Regions from separate parts of the Nostoc sp. MS1 genome, predicted to be linked through region 1. Evidence: predicted binding sites of a transcription regulator. Region 1 holds the regulator's gene; each other region holds the start of a gene.
What was found. The regulator HrcA, encoded in region 1, represses chaperone genes, less so after heat shock. The targets are predictions, from matches to a motif close to TTAGCACTCNNGANTCNNGAGTGCTAA.
Positions count from the first base shown of each region.

Region 2: groES (co-chaperone GroES) is a predicted target of HrcA. The motif match lies at 2,757-2,783, and genes of this name have one in related genera.
Region 3: groL (chaperonin GroEL) is a predicted target of HrcA. The motif match lies at 2,590-2,616, and genes of this name have one in related genera.

Region 1 covers NZ_AP023441.1:636,705-641,977, forward strand. The annotation lists gene NSMS1_RS02740 (restriction endonuclease) at 1-411, opposite strand, end outside; gene NSMS1_RS02745 (DUF3352 domain-containing protein) at 497-2,146, opposite strand; gene NSMS1_RS02750 (rhodanese-like domain-containing protein) at 2,279-2,638, shown strand; gene hrcA (heat-inducible transcriptional repressor HrcA) at 3,054-4,127, shown strand; gene NSMS1_RS02760 (DUF2834 domain-containing protein) at 4,140-4,811, shown strand; gene NSMS1_RS02765 (glutathione S-transferase family protein) at 4,952-5,273, shown strand, end outside.
Region 2 covers NZ_AP023441.1:5,047,987-5,053,259, reverse strand. The annotation lists one part of gene NSMS1_RS21900 (IS630 family transposase) at 1-57, shown strand, start outside; gene NSMS1_RS21895 (HNH endonuclease signature motif containing protein) at 23-610, opposite strand; gene groL (chaperonin GroEL) at 712-2,346, opposite strand; gene groES (co-chaperone GroES) at 2,428-2,739, opposite strand; gene NSMS1_RS21880 (response regulator transcription factor) at 3,763-4,440, shown strand; gene NSMS1_RS21875 (cytochrome P450) at 4,671-5,273, opposite strand, start outside.
Region 3 covers NZ_AP023441.1:4,264,078-4,269,350, reverse strand. The annotation lists gene NSMS1_RS18485 (heme oxygenase (biliverdin-producing)) at 1-581, shown strand, start outside; gene groL (chaperonin GroEL) at 893-2,557, opposite strand; gene NSMS1_RS18475 (MraY family glycosyltransferase) at 2,716-3,825, shown strand; gene fabG (3-oxoacyl-[acyl-carrier-protein] reductase) at 3,921-4,673, opposite strand; gene trxA (thioredoxin) at 4,899-5,216, shown strand.

The DNA of each region.
Region 1 (5,273 bases):
CGGTAATGAAAAATAGGAAAGATGGCGAGCCGGATCAGTAAAACCAGTTCGACTAAATACTAATCCAATTGTACTGGCGGGACGGCGTAAAAGTTGATTACGGAGTTTAGCAATAGGAGCAATATCAACGTTTGTTTTGTCTGCAAAATCCTTACTTTCAACTAGACAAGACAAACCACCGCAGTAAATAACACCATCAATTTGTTCAACTTCTTCCCCAAACAGTTTTACTCTGTATGGCCATCTTACTTTTGCGCCGTCTAGTTGAAATGCTCTTAAAATTAGGTATTCAAATGCTTTACCTGCATCCCATCCGGGAGTGTTACGATTCTCAATGTTATCCCATAGGTTTCGCAATCCATCCCATTGCAGCGATTGAATTATACTTTCGTATTGTGCTGCCCCAGTCAATTCATATCCTCCAAATACTTATACTGTTTCTTGATGTAGCTTGATTCTTCACTGTAGAGACGTTGCAAGTAACGTCTCCACATCATTAGCGTGTAAGTTGGAGAAATACGCCACCTTTCAACGTTCCCGCCTCATCACCGTAACTGCTGAAGGTGAGCGATCGCAAATTTTCAAAGAATGGTTTTCCTACTACTTCTATCAGCTTCAGTATGGGTATTTGTTGCTCTACTAAATTCTGACTTTTTGTCCAATCTACATATATATAACCTTGATTTGGTTGGGGAATAGCAGCAATACTATCTTGAAAATTACGGTTGTTAATGAAAGATTTATCTTTGTTGTTCACAACTTCATAGATGGTTGCTAAGTCAGAGGCAAAGATTTCGTAATTTCCTAAAGTTGTATGTACTCCTTTTACCTTTGCTTCCACTGTGAATGATGGGTTGTTTTTGCTGTCAGTTTTTGCAGTGGTTAATTCTGTCCAGGCGGAGACTTTTTGCTTATCTAAGGTAATTGTATTAATGCTGAATCCTTGTGATGATGCGATCGCATCTAAACGCGCAATTCCTTCTGGTACACTTTCTAGTTTCTCTGTAACAAAAATCCAGTCAGGGTTTGCTTGTCCAACACGGGGAACTAATGCAAGCGCATATTCTCCCTGTACCCAGTTAAATACATCTTGCTTTAAATCGATACCCTGTTGATTCTGCACATCTGCTAAGGGTTGCACTAATCTAGCAATAATATCTGTTCCTGAACCGGAGATGGCTGTTTTTGCTTGTGTCCAAAGTTTGGCTAAACCGCCGTTACCCAAATTATCTAAATGGGAACCGGAAATAACTAAACCTGCTGAAGCGGGAAGATATTGTAATGCGCCTACAGGTTTGGTTAACTGGGAAGATGTTGGTTCAATTTCCAAGTTAGTTAGGAAGTTGGTTTCTGCCAAGATGCCTTTAGAATTTAAGGTGAGGGCGACAATTTCACTATCATATGTTGGTTCTGGTAAGTTTAACCCTTGCCATTGTGCAACTAAAGGAAGATTGAGAAAAGCCGCAGCTAGAGAACCTTTAGGTAACTGTTGAGTAGCTTTTTGGTATTGGGGAGAACTCAACAAGTTTAAGTCAGGAGCCTGGACATTATTAATTGCATCACGTAAAACTTTAGGATTATTGGCGAATAGGACAAAGCCATCTACCACCGCACCCGCTAGAGAATCAGACTCCGGTAGGGAACTATCATAAATAATTTTTGCACCTTCATATTCCTCCGTCTCTAAGTTTGCTCCCGCTAACACCCGTTTGGAGAACAATAACTGGAGAAACTCCTGGCTTTTGGTTGGCTTGTCAGTAGCTAACGCCATCAGATATCCTGGTTGTTTACCGTTGTCCGGGTCACGGTCGATATCTAAGGTAGTAACAGCCAGTGTAATTTCATCTTTGAGCCAAGGTTGGATATCTTGCTTATAATCTATACCACTCTTAGTCAACAAACTATTTTTGAGTTTAGATAGTTCTCCCGAACTGTCGAAAGATTCCAATCTGTCAGGATTCACTAATAGAGAAACCGTCACCGGAGCCAGCTTCGACACAAATACAGCCGCGCTAGATTGAGAAGTAGACGCAACCAAGTTAGCCGGACTTTTAGCAAAGAACCAATAAAAGCTGGCGATCGCCGCTACAATTAATGCGATCGCTCCAGCAATAACAAAACCAGATAATGAGCGTTGTGTAGTCATTAGTTGTTAGTCATTAGTCCATAGTCATTAGTCATTAGTCCATAGTCCATAGTTTTTTCTACTTCCCCATCTCTCCCCACTCCTCCCATTTTCTGCCAACATAAATAATATAAGATTGATGACAAAAACCACATGACAGGCAATACTTCTGGGCAACCGATTACTCAAATTAGTGTAAATGAATTAGCTGAACGTCTGGCTAATAAAGAAGCAAATATTCAGTTCATAGATGTACGTGAACCGCAAGAATTAGCGATCGCGCAAATTGATGGCTTTGTCAATCTACCTTTGAGTGAATATGCTCAATGGTCAGAACAAGTACCAGCTATGTTCGATCCCCAAGCGGAAACTCTGGTATTGTGTCACCACGGAGTTCGTTCCGCTCAGATGTGTCAGTGGCTGGTATCGCAGGGATTTACTAATGTCAAAAATATTGCTGGTGGTATTGATGCTTACTCTGTGCGAGTTGATGCCTCAATTCCTCAGTATTAGTAACTAATTCGCTAAATAAAAGTATCTCTAGCTGGAGTTTAATATTCCAGCTAATTTGTGCTATTGTTGACAAAATTATTGCTAACAAAAATTACATAAATGACAGCCCAAATCTTCAGGTTAAATCTACCTTTAACTAGCATAATAGATGTATATAGTACCCCAGAAAATACGTATCTTACAATACAATTTCTTTGAGATAAATATGCAAAAATACTTAGACAATTAAATAAAACAATATCACATTTTTTCTTTTATCAATCTGGTAAATAGAATAGCAGCCAGAGAAAGTTAATAATAGTTATTACAATAGAAATATAGTTCTTAACTTTTTAATTAACTATTATTAATTTTTGGTTTAAAGCTTCACTTTTTTTAAAACTTACTTAAAATTTGCCTTCTGACAAATACACCTATGCAAGTTCAGTTGACTAATCGACAACAGCATATACTTTGGGCAACGGTACGTCATTATATAGCTACGGCAGAGCCAGTGGGTTCAAAAGCTTTGGTCGAGGAGTTCGGCCTGGGTGTTAGCTCTGCGACAATTCGCAATGTGATGGGCGTACTGGAAAAATCTGGGTTATTGTACCAACCACACACATCAGCCGGACGAGTACCATCTGACTCAGGTTATCGCATTTATGTTGACCAGCTAATTACACCATCGGAAGTGTTAGCCAAAGAGGTAGAGTTAGCCCTACAACAGCGTCTCCAGTGGGAAGATTGGAGCTTAGAGATTCTGTTGCAAGGAGCCGCGCAGATTTTGGCTAGCTTGAGTGGGTGTATTAGCTTGATTACCATGCCACAAACCAACACAGCCACAGTCCGACATCTGCAATTAATGCAGATAGAAGCGGGGCGCATCATGCTGATTTTGGTAACGGATAATTATGAAACTCATTCCAAGCTGTTGGATCTGCCTCCTGGTAGAAGCGAAAAACCCGATGCTGAGGTAATTGACAGGGAATTACAGATAGTTTCTAACTTCTTAAATAGCCACTTACGGGGGCGAAGTGTGCTAGAAATTAGCACCCTTGATTGGAGTCAATTAGACCGAGAATTTCAACGCTATGGCGAGTTTCTCAAAACTTCCGTAGCAGAGTTAGCTAACCGTACTGCTCCACCTGCGGCAACGCAAATTATGGTGCGGGGTGTAGCCGAAGTTTTACGCCAACCAGAATTTTCTCAGCTACAGCAAGTGCAAACCATCATCCAACTCTTGGAAGAAGAACAAGAGCAACTTTGGCGGTTAATATTTGAAGAGCCGGAGCTAGAAGATAGCAATAAATCGAAGGTAACAGTTCGCATCGGCGCAGAAAACCCCCTAGAACCAATTCGTACTTGCTCCCTCATTTCCTCTACCTATCGCCGGGGAGCAGTCCCCTTGGGTAGTGTGGGAGTTTTAGGCCCTACCCGCTTGGATTACGAAAATGCGATCGCAGTTGTAGCGGCGGCGGCTGATTACCTCTCAGAAGCGTTCAGTTAACTAGATGGAATCATGGTCAGAAAAATTGCCTTTGGGGTGCTGTGGTTAGGGTTTACATTTTATGCTTTTGTCCTTGCTCCTCCCAACCAACCAGATACATTCGAGCTAATCAAAGACTTGTCCACCGGACAATGGCAAGGCATTAACCCTCTAGTCATCACCTTATTTAACCTCATGGGCATCTGGCCGATGATTTACAGCGCCGTCTTATTTATTGATGGGAGAGGGCAGAAACTACCAGCTTGGCTATTTGCTAGCGCTTCATTTGGTGTAGGTGCATTTGCGCTGTTACCTTATTTAACTTTACGCAACGCCAATCCTCAATTCCCTGGCACGAAGAACGCCTTTATTAAACTACTAGATTCCCGTATTACTGGTATCATTCTCCTCGTAGGCACAGCAATTTTAGTCGCCTACGGTTTACTACAAGGAGATTGGAGCAATTTTATACAACAGTGGCAAAGCGATCGCTTCATCCATGTCATGAGCCTAGACTTTTGCCTACTTTGTCTATTATTCCCAGCCTTGTTAGGCGATGATATGGCGCGGCGCGGTTGGCAAACAGAATTATTTTGGCTATTCGCTCTAATTCCCCTATTTGGCCCCTTAATTTACTTGTGCTTACGTCCACCATTACCAGAGGAAACAATAAAAGTAGTATCTAAACAACAACTAAACGTATAGATTTCACCTAATGCAGAGGCTCTCCGCGTACCTCCCTCCGGGTTCACCAGTCGCCTGCGGAGGGAAACCCTCCTACAGCGCTGGTTCACCGCGCTAACCTCTGCGCCCCTCTGCGTTTAAAAATCCTCCCCTCAAACCTCATGAAAACACCCAAAAAAGGCAAATCTCTACCCCCCAAACTAATCATCAGCTTGGGCAAATTTGTCTGGACAACCATGTGGCAAATCATGATGTCCCAAATTGCCCCCCGCAGCAAATCAGGAGAGTATATTCGTCCTAGTAGCCAGTTTCGCAACTTCATCAAAACTGGGGAAGATAGCCCCTACCAACCAGCAGCCGGACGTTATACCTTATATGTTGGCTTAGGTTGTCCTTGGGCGCATCGTACCCTAGTTACCCGCACTTTGAAAGGATTAGAAGATGCGATCGCAGTATCTATTGTTGCTCCCTCTGCGACTACAG
Region 2 (5,273 bases), 2.7 Mb from region 1:
TTAAATGATATTTATAATTGGTTTACCCATTCTTGTTACTGTACTTCACCAGACTGAGAAACGCTATATATGGGTTCAAATTATATGACAGCATTGAATAGCCATCAAATTGAGGCAAACGTAAGCTATTGATTAAGTTATACAACTGTGGGGTTAAAGGATTAATACTATCATCATAAATATTAAGAGGTGTAAGACTAGCTATAACCCATAGTTGATTGCCAGCAAAATTAATCCATTCTTTTTCTCTCAGTTCAATAAATTTAGAATTATCAATCTGATTAATATAAATATTATTTTGACTTAGTTGATTAGTAACCCAATTTTCATGTTCTAACTTTATACATTTCAATTTTTCTACTGTCCATTCTTTTTCATTTTTATCGATTAAAGTATGATGTGTTGGACACAGAAGGATTAAATTATTGTATTCATCTCTTTGTTCAGCAGTAAGGTCACTTTCCCCGCGAGGGCCTTTCTGTTTATCAGCAATAATGTGAGCCATTTCGCCTAGTACACTTTCTGAACCAACAGGTGTTAATTCGATTTTGCAAATAGCACACCGATTTCCAGAACGACCCCAAAGCATTTTTACATCTTTCTCTTTCATAACTTGTTGCTTCCTTGTCCTTCATACTTCAATTGTTGATAACAAAACAGCCACCTCCACAAGGGAAGCGGCTGTTTTTTCACTTATCTCACTACAGAATGTTAGTAATCGAAGTCACCGCCGCCAGCGCCAGCACCAGCAGGAGCAGCATCCTTGGGTTCTGGCTTGTCAACAACGATGCACTCGGTTGTCAACACCATACCAGCGATAGATGCAGCGTTTTGTAGGGCAGAACGGGTTACTTTCGCGGGGTCAACGATACCAGCCTCGAACATATCTACATATTCGTTAGTAGCAGCGTTGAAACCTACGTTGAAGGCTTTCTCTTTGACACGTTCAGCAATTACAGCACCGTTTTGACCTGCGTTTTCCGCAATTCTCTTTAATGGTGCGGCTAATGCACGAGAAACAATCAAAGCACCAGTCAACTCTTCATCTTTGAGGTTGCTGTTAGCCCAAGTTTCTAGGTCTGGGGTGAGGTGAGCCAAGGTTGTACCACCACCAGGAACGATACCTTCTTCAACAGCAGCTTTGGTGGCGTTGATAGCATCTTCTAGGCGGAGTTTCTTGTCTTTCATTTCGGTTTCGGTAGCTGCACCTACTTTAACTACAGCTACACCACCAGAAAGTTTAGCCAAGCGCTCTTGGAGTTTTTCCTTGTCGTAGGAAGATTCGGTTTCTTCCATTTGGCGACGAATTTGTTCTACACGAGCTTTAACTGCAACGTCATTACCTTCAGCAACAATTGTGGTGCTGTCTTTGGTGATGGTGATGCGGCGAGCTTTACCTAAGCTGTCTAGCTTGGTGTTGTCTAGCTTCAGACCAGCATCTTCGGTGATTAATTGACCGCCGGTGAGGATAGCGATATCTTCCAGCATAGCCTTACGGCGATCGCCAAATCCAGGAGCCTTCACAGCAGCTACATTCAGTACACCGCGTAAACGGTTAACTACCAAAGTTGCTAAAGCTTCTTTTTCAATATCTTCAGCAATAATCACCAGGGGACGACCAGCACGCGCTACTTGCTCTAGAACTGGTACTAAATCTTGCACAAGAGCAATTTTCTTGTCGGTCAACAGCAAGAAAGGCTCATCGAAAATCGCTTCCATCCGCTCGGGATCGGTAGCGAAGTAGGGGGAGATGTAGCCTTTGTCAAAGCGCATCCCTTCTGTTACTTCCAATTCGGTAGTTACAGACTTACCTTCTTCTAAGGAGATAACGCCTTCCTTACCTACTTTATCCATAGCTTCAGCAATCATCTGACCGACTTCATCGTCGTTACCAGCAGAGATTGCACCAACTTGGGCGATCGCCTTAGAATCTTCTACAGGACGAGCGTGTTCTCTGATTCTGTCTACCAAGAAGTTGGTAGCTTTATCAATACCGCGCTTCAACAGAATCGCGTTAGCACCAGCCGCAACGTTACGTAAGCCTTCTTTGACAATTGCATGAGCCAAAACGGTAGCTGTAGTTGTACCGTCACCTGCTGCATCATTGGTTTTAGAAGCAGCTTGGCGAATCAAAGCAACGCCAGTGTTTTCAATATGATCTTCTAATTCGATTTCTTTAGCGATGGTTACACCGTCGTTAACGATTTGAGGCGCACCAAATTTCTTTTCTAATACTACGTTACGACCTTTGGGGCCAAGGGTAACAGCTACAGCCTCAGCTAGGATGTCAATACCACGCTCCAGGGCGCGACGAGCGTTTTCGTTGTAAATAATGCGCTTTGCCATAGTTGTGTCAATCTCAGGAAGTTAAATCAAGTGTTGTGTCAGTGGTCATTGGTCATTAGTCATTGGTATGGCTATGACTAATTAGCCAACGACTGCTAGAATGTCTTTTTCAGAAAGCAGTACGTATTCTTCTGTTCCGAGCTTTACATCAGTGCCAGCGTACTTGGAGTACAGCACCTTGTCGCCAATTTTTACTTCCAATTCTTGACGGCTACCGTCATCATTACGCTTGCCTGCGCCAAGGGCTACAACTTCACCTACTTGGGGTTTTTCCTTAGCGGTGTCGGGCAAATATAGACCACCTGCGGTCTTTTCTTCCGATGCGCTCACTTTCACGAAAACGCGATCGCCTAAAGGTTTGACTGTCGATACACTTAAAGATACAGCTGCCATATTTAATTTCTCCAGAGTTAGCACTCTCAACTCCTGAGTGCTAATTTACCGAAAACCATCCTAGCATGGCAATGTTTGAGTGTGTACGGGTTTCCGAACTGGAATTGCTGGGGAATGGGGAGTAGGGAGTGGGGAGTGGGGAGTGGGGAAGAGGAAGGAGATGAGGGAGATGAGGGAGAGAAAGAAGCAGGGAGCAGGGGGAAAGGTGGAAGTCCCTCTTCCTTGCTCCCTTGCCTCTTCTGCCTCCTGACTTTTGACTATGGACTATGGACTAATGACTAATGACTAATGACTAATGACTAATGACAAATTTAACAACCCCGTAAGTACTAATACTCAATTATTCGTAATTTTCAGGTTTTTTTCTGTAAGTAACGAATATTTTTATATGGAGAACTTTATTTGCAAAGTGGGGAATTTGTTATAGAACAGTAACTAGAGATACGCTCAATGAGTAACAATACAGTGATGTAGTGCAACAAAACTCAAGGTTTAGAGCTTGCGTGTTTGTTGTTCTAGATCGATAATAATTGTCTAACCGGAAGTGTCTGGTTTCGCCAAGCAAAACCGGAGGTTATTGAGCGGATCATCCAAAAAACACTTGATAGGCATAATGGTGGTGCAAGAATCTCATTTTTAACCCATCCTTTGCCGAAAGTTCCCTGAATTGCTTGTGGACATCCAACAAAGGCTTAAAATCAACAAGGGTAATGTAGAGCAGTAAGCCGATGAAAACGCGGGTTGTGTTACAGATAGGGTCATCTTAAGCCAATACTTACTTGTGACTAGAAAGATTATTATTTAATCAGTGTATTTTCACCCGCAACTTTCAAAGGGATATATAATAGCGCATTATAATACTATTGCTCTGCGTATCCTTACTGGAATTTTGCCAATGCACTGGTGATGTCATCGAAAGTGAACACCACTTTTAAGACTCCAAGGAAGAAAGGGCAACTTAAGTGGGAAAAATGACAATATCTCGACAATCCACCATATTAAGGATAACCATTCAAGACCTTGATGGATCGAAGCGCGACAAGTGCCACTGCTATGAAAGAGCCCAGCATGAAAGATCACAAACGACTCCTATTAATTGATGATGACCCTAACCTCATCTTGCTGGTGAAGGACTACTTGGAATTTAGAGGGTATGAAGTCGTCACGGCAGAAAACGGAAGAGAAGCTCTGGAAATTCTTGAACATGATGTTCCAGACATGATCATCTGTGACGTGATGATGCCAGAAATGGACGGATATACCTTTGTTGAACAAGTCCGGCAAAATGAACGTACCAGTTGGATTCCTGTTCTTTTCCTCTCGGCAAAAGGACAAAGTGCAGACCGAGTTAAAGGTCTGAACAAAGGTGCAGATGTTTACATGGTCAAACCTTTTGAACCAGAAGAACTTGTTGCACAAGTAGAATCTTCACTGAAACAGACTATCCGTTGGAAGGAACACCAAGCTAAAGGTGGGGAAAACGGTTCCCGCATTCAGGTTCCTTTCGATGTCCAGTTAACCCCAACCGAACTGAAGGTAGTACAGTTTGTTGCTAGGGGTTTAGCTAACCGTGAAATCGCTGAAGAATTAAACGTTAGTCAGCGCACTGTTGAAAGCCATGTGTCCAATATGTTGGGCAAAACCAATCTCCATAACCGTACTGAACTCGCACGGTGGGCGATTGAAAATCAAATGGCTTAAATAGCTATCAGCATTCAGCCGTCAGCTTAATAATGATTAACTGACAGCTGACAGCTGATAGCTTTTATCAATTCAAAATACCCTACGGGAAGCTAACGCTACAAAATTCAAAATTCAAAATTTAGTAGTTGAATTTTGAAGAATTGGTATTAAGCAGGAAGAGGCAAATAAACTGAACTACATAAGTCAAGGTCAAGAAGCTCAAAACCTCCTGCCTCCTGCCTACCTAATTAATTATTGAGTTCTACCATTTCACATACGTTACCTCGGACGCTACCCACACCCTTGGTAAATTGACGGTCTTGCTTGTTGATGAGCATTTGCATTCCATATTTGGGAGCCATGACAATTAGTGCATCCCTGTCTAACCGTTGCTGAGGAATGTATTGCAGGCGATATTGGGTTAACAGCATTGCCAAAACTATTTTAATCTCCATGAGCGCAAAGGGTGCGCCGATACAAATGCGAGAACCAGCGCTAAACGGGTTGTATTCGTACATCGTGGGTTCTTTATGTTCCCAGCGCTGGGGATCAAACTTCTCTGGGTTGGGGAAGATTTCTGGCATGTGATGGGTGTGGTAAATGCTGACAAAAACTTCTGTCCCTGTTGGTAATTCATAGCCTCCCAGAGATGTTGGTTGCGATGTTACTCGCGCATTCCAGGGTACAGGGGGTAATACTCGCAAACTTTCTTTAATTACTCGCTCTAACAAGGGTAGTTGCTGCAACTTCTCTACAGTTGGTGGTGCGCCTTGCAAAACACTTTCCAACTCATCAAGTAAGTCGGCTGCTACTTGGGGATGTTGGGAAAGTAAAAACAGCGTCCAAGTTAA
Region 3 (5,273 bases), 3.5 Mb from region 1:
TCTACTACGTATACTCGGCGATGGAAGAGGAGATGGAAAAGCATCGCCAACACCCAATTGTTTCCAAAATTAATTTTCCCCAACTGAACCGTAAGCAGAGCTTAGAACAAGACCTGAGTTATTACTACGGCGCTAACTGGCGTGAACAAATCCAACTTTCGCCAGCCGGGGAAGCTTACGTACAACGCATTCGAGAAATTTCAGCTACCGAACCAGAACTGTTAATTGCTCATTCTTATACCCGTTACTTAGGTGATTTATCTGGAGGACAAATCCTCAAGAATATTGCTGTAACAGCAATGAACTTGACCGACGCACAAGGAACAGCCTTTTATGAGTTCGCTGATATTCCTGATGAGAAAGCTTTTAAAACCAAATACCGTCAAACTTTGGATGAGTTACCAATTGATGATGCTACAGGCGATCGCATCGTTGATGAAGCCAACGCTGCTTTTGGCATGAACATGAAAATGTTCCAAGAACTAGAAGGCAACTTAATCAAGGCGATCGGTATGATGGTATACAACACCTTGACCCGCAAACGCACACGCGGCAACACCGAATTAGCTACGGCTGAGTAGTAAAGAAGGCAGGAGGCAGGAGGCAGGAGGTAACAACATTACTGCTGGTGGCAAACAAGCCTCAAGATGTCCTCATTTATGCGACTACAGCTATAGCAATTCAAAATTCAAAATTAAGGGATTTTGAATAATTAAAAAGGGGCAGCTTCCCTGAGTTTACCTGCTTTAGAAGCAGGCGATCGCAAGGAGGATGCCCCTAATGTTTTAGGGAATAAGGGGGATGGAGGAGATGAGGAGGATGAGGGAGACAAGGAAGACAAGGGAGATCAAAATTCTCTACTTAGCACTCCCCACTCATCACTCCGCACTCTCTAGAACATACCCATGCCACCCATGCCACCCATACCACCCATACCGCCCATACCACCCATACCGGGATCAGCAGGAACAGCAGCTTTCTTCTCTGGTTTTTCTACAACGATCGCTTCTGTGGTGAGAACTAACCCAGCGATGGAAGCGGCGTTTTGCAATGCAGAACGAACAACTTTAGCGGGGTCGATAATACCAGCTGCAATCAGGTCTTCAAATTCACCGGTAGCAGCGTTGTAACCTACGTTGAACTCGCTGTCTTTAACTCTAGAGACAATTATGGAACCTTCAGCACCGGCATTGTCGGCAATTTGTCGTAAGGGTGCTTCTAAAGCGCGTTTAACGATATCAGCACCGATTTTTTCCTCTTCTTCAAAGTTAGCTTTAATCTCGTCTACCTTGCTAGCCAAGTAAATTAAGGTTTTGCCGCCGCCAGGAACAATACCTTCAGCTACAGCAGCTTTGGTAGCGTTGAGTGCGTCTTCAATTCTCAGTTTGCGGTCTTTGAGTTCGGTTTCGGTAGCCGCACCAACTTTAATTACTGCCACACCACCAGCTAACTTGGCAATGCGTTCTTGTAATTTCTCTTGATCGTATTCAGAATCAGTCTCTTCTAATTGTTTGCGAATTTGACCGATGCGTTTTTGAATTTCTGGCTTGGTGGTAGTACCTGCAACAATTGTGGTACTTTCCTTATCAATTGTGATTGTCCGCGCCGTACCTAAAGCTTCGATGGAAGCTGTATCCAAGCTGAGACCGATTTCTTCAGAAATTAGCTGACCGTCGGTTAGGATGGCGATATCTTGCAATAACGCTTTGCGGCGTTCGCCAAATCCTGGGGCTTTAATTGCTGCAACGGAAAGTACACCCCGCGCCTTATTCACTACTAAAGTTGCTAAAGCATCTCCTTCTACATCTTCAGCAACGATGAGTAAGGGTTGACCCAAACGCGCTACTTTTTCCAGAATGGGGACTAACTCTTGGATGCTGTTGATTTTTTTGTCGGTAATCAGAATCCGGGCATTTTCCAGTTCTACCGTTTGGCGTTCGTTGTTGGTGATGAAGTAGGGGGAAATATATCCTCGGTCAATCTGCATCCCTTCTACTACGTCTAGTTCGGTGGTAAGGGATTTGGATTCTTCTACGGTGATTACACCATCTTTGGTGACTCGTTCCACCGCTTCGGCAATCATGTTGCCAACTTCTTCATCGTTACCAGCCGAAACGGTAGCAACTTGAGCGATCGCACTACCTTCTACTGGCTTGGCTACCTTAGCAATTTCCGCTACCAATGCTTCAGTAGTTTTATCAATCCCACGCTTCAAGCTCACTGGGTTGCTACCAGCCGCTACGTTCTTCAAACCTTCTTTAATTAAAGCTTGTACCAAAACTGTTGCTGTGGTTGTACCATCACCTGCTACATCTTTGGTTTTTGATGCTACTTCTTGAATTAATCTAGCACCAGTATTTTCTAAAGGATCTTCTAATTCAATTTCTTTAGCAACAGTGATACCATCATTAACAATTTGGGGTGTGCCGTACTTTTTTTCTAAAAGCACGTTACGACCCTTTGGCCCCAAAGTGATTTTCACCGCATCAGCCAGGGCATTAACACCCCGCTCTAAAGCACGCCGTGACTCTTCGTCAAATGCAATAATTTTTGCCATGTTTCCTTTCTCTAGCGCTTCCATTAGACAATTTAGCACTCACAGGGTCAGAGTGCTAAATACTTCAAAAATTCAAACCGGATGTGGAATGAAAAAAAATTGATTAATATACACTTGATGCTCATTTGGGACAATAGCAGTGATGGTTAAATCGGGAGATGAATATATACAACTCCCTTAAGTCTATAGGCATTGCTGACCCTAGCGGCTCCGGCTGGTTGGCAGTAGTATTTACATTCATGTTGGCTTGGCTGGTAACGTGGCGTTTAATTCCCACGGTACGTAAATTTGCCTTGCGGGTGGGTTGGGCTGACCAACCAAACGCCCGACGGCTTAATCGAGAACCGTTGCCAAATGCAGGGGGTTTAGCCATTTACGCGGGAGTAATCGCCGCTTTGGTCTTAGCAAGCCTCTTGCGACCCATCGAGCTGCAAAGCGTTTTAGCTCAAGTATTGACTATTTTACTAGGGGGTTCAATCCTAGTCTTGGTCGGATTTATTGACGATCAGTTCGGATTACCCCCCTCTGTACGTTTATGGGCGCAAATTGTCACAGCATTATTACTGGTAGCAAATGGCATCAGTGTTGACGTGAAATTTGGCACACCAATTGATTCCATCCTCTCAATGTTGCTCACTGTGCTGTGGGTAGTAGGTATTACCAACGCCGTCAACTTGATGGATGGGATGGATGGATTGGCGGGAGGAGTTAGTTTCATCACCGCCATGAGTTTGTTAGGCGTATCTGCCCAATTTCCTAATCGGGCTGCGGCTACCTTAGTTTTGGCAGCCTTGGGAGGTGCAGCTTTAGGCTTCTTGCGCCATAACTTCCATCCCTCAAGAATCATCATGGGGGATGCTGGAGCATACTTTTTCGGTTATGTGTTAGCGGCAACTAGTATTTTAGGTAGCCTGCAACGTAATACCATATTTGCTCTCAGTCCTACAGTTTTATTTCTCTTATTGCCAGTGCTAGATACTACCCAAGTATTCGTTCGGCGACTACTGGCAGGCAAAAACCCCTTAAGTACCCCTGGCAAAGACCATTTACACCACCGTTTACTCGCTTGGGGATTCTCTCAACGCCGTGCCGCATTTACCCTATGGTCAATCACCTTGGGTTGTAACGTACTAGCGATGAGAGTCCAAGGCATGAGCTTCATGGTCATATTTGCCACAGCCACTAGTATTATTCTTCTGCTCGGCTTTACAGTTTGGCAAAGAATGAGAACAGGGAATAGAGAACAGTTGACAGGGAACAGTGAGTAACAATTGACAGTTGACAATTGACAATTGACAGTTGTTAGGTTGTTTTCACTGTTTACTGTGGACTATGGACTAATGACTAATGACCAATGACTAATTTACATCACCATGCCGCCATCGACATTAAACACTTGTCCAGTAATGTAAGTGGCGGCAGGGTCGGCAGCCAGGAAGCGCACCATACCTGCGATTTCTTCTGGTTGACCATAGCGTCCTAAAGGAATGTATTGCAAAATGCCTTCAGCTTTGAGGTTGCTAGTCATGTCTGTGGCAATGAAACCAGGGGCGACGGCGTTAACTGTAATGCCGCGAGATGCTAATTCTTTAGCAACGGTTTTGGTAAAACCAATTACACCAGCTTTAGCAGCGCTGTAGTTTGCTTGCCCAGGATTACCCATTTGTCCGGCAACGGAGGTAATGTTGATTATCCGTCCAGACCTTTGCTTCAGCATGAGTTTACTAACGGCGCGAGTACATAAAAATACACCAGTTAAATTTAAGTCAATTACAGCTTGCCAATCTTCCGGCTTCATTCTGAGTAGGAGAGTGTCGCGGGTGATCCCGGCGTTATTCACCAAAATATCGATGCGCTTGAACTTATCGATCGCAGTATTGATAAGGTTGTCTACTTGATCTACTTGGGACACATCAGCTTGTAGGGCGATCGCTTCACCACCAGCATTAGTAATTTCTGCTACCACGGCATCAGCCGCAGTGCTAGAACTAGCATAATTAACCACGACAGTAGCGCCATAATTCGCTAACTCTAAAGCGATCGCTCGTCCAATCCCCCGTGAAGCGCCTGTAACAACTGCTACTTGTCCTTTTAAATTTTCAGTTAACACGGCCATAAAATATTCCTTTAGCTTCTAAATTCCCGCGCTAATTATCTTATGGCGATTTGTACCTAAAACAGTCATTAGTCATTAGTCCATAGTCAACAGTGGAAACAACTTGACAACTGTCAACCGTCAATTATTAACTGCTTCGCAACAATAAAAATAAAATAATGTTACACCGTTTTCAGAAATCAGACATTAATATTAAATTCAATCGATAAAAAATTGGTGTGTCACATGACTACTAAAAAACAATTCAACAGCTTTGAAGAGATGCTGTCTGGTTCTGATTTACCTGTTTTAGTAGATTTTTATGCTGATTGGTGTGGCCCATGTCAAATGATGGCGACAATCTTACAGCAAGTGAATACTCAACTGCAAGATCGCATACGCATCGTCAAAATTGACACTGAGAAATACACAGAACTAGCTACACAGTATCAAATTGCTGCTTTACCAACACTGGTATTGTTCAAACAAGGTCAGCCAGTAGAGCGGATAGAAGGTGTAGTACAAGCACCACAGTTAGTTCAACATCTGCAAAGTTTCCTTTAAATACTTATTAATTTAGAGATGCAAATACTTGCATCTCTAAATATTAACTATTATTAA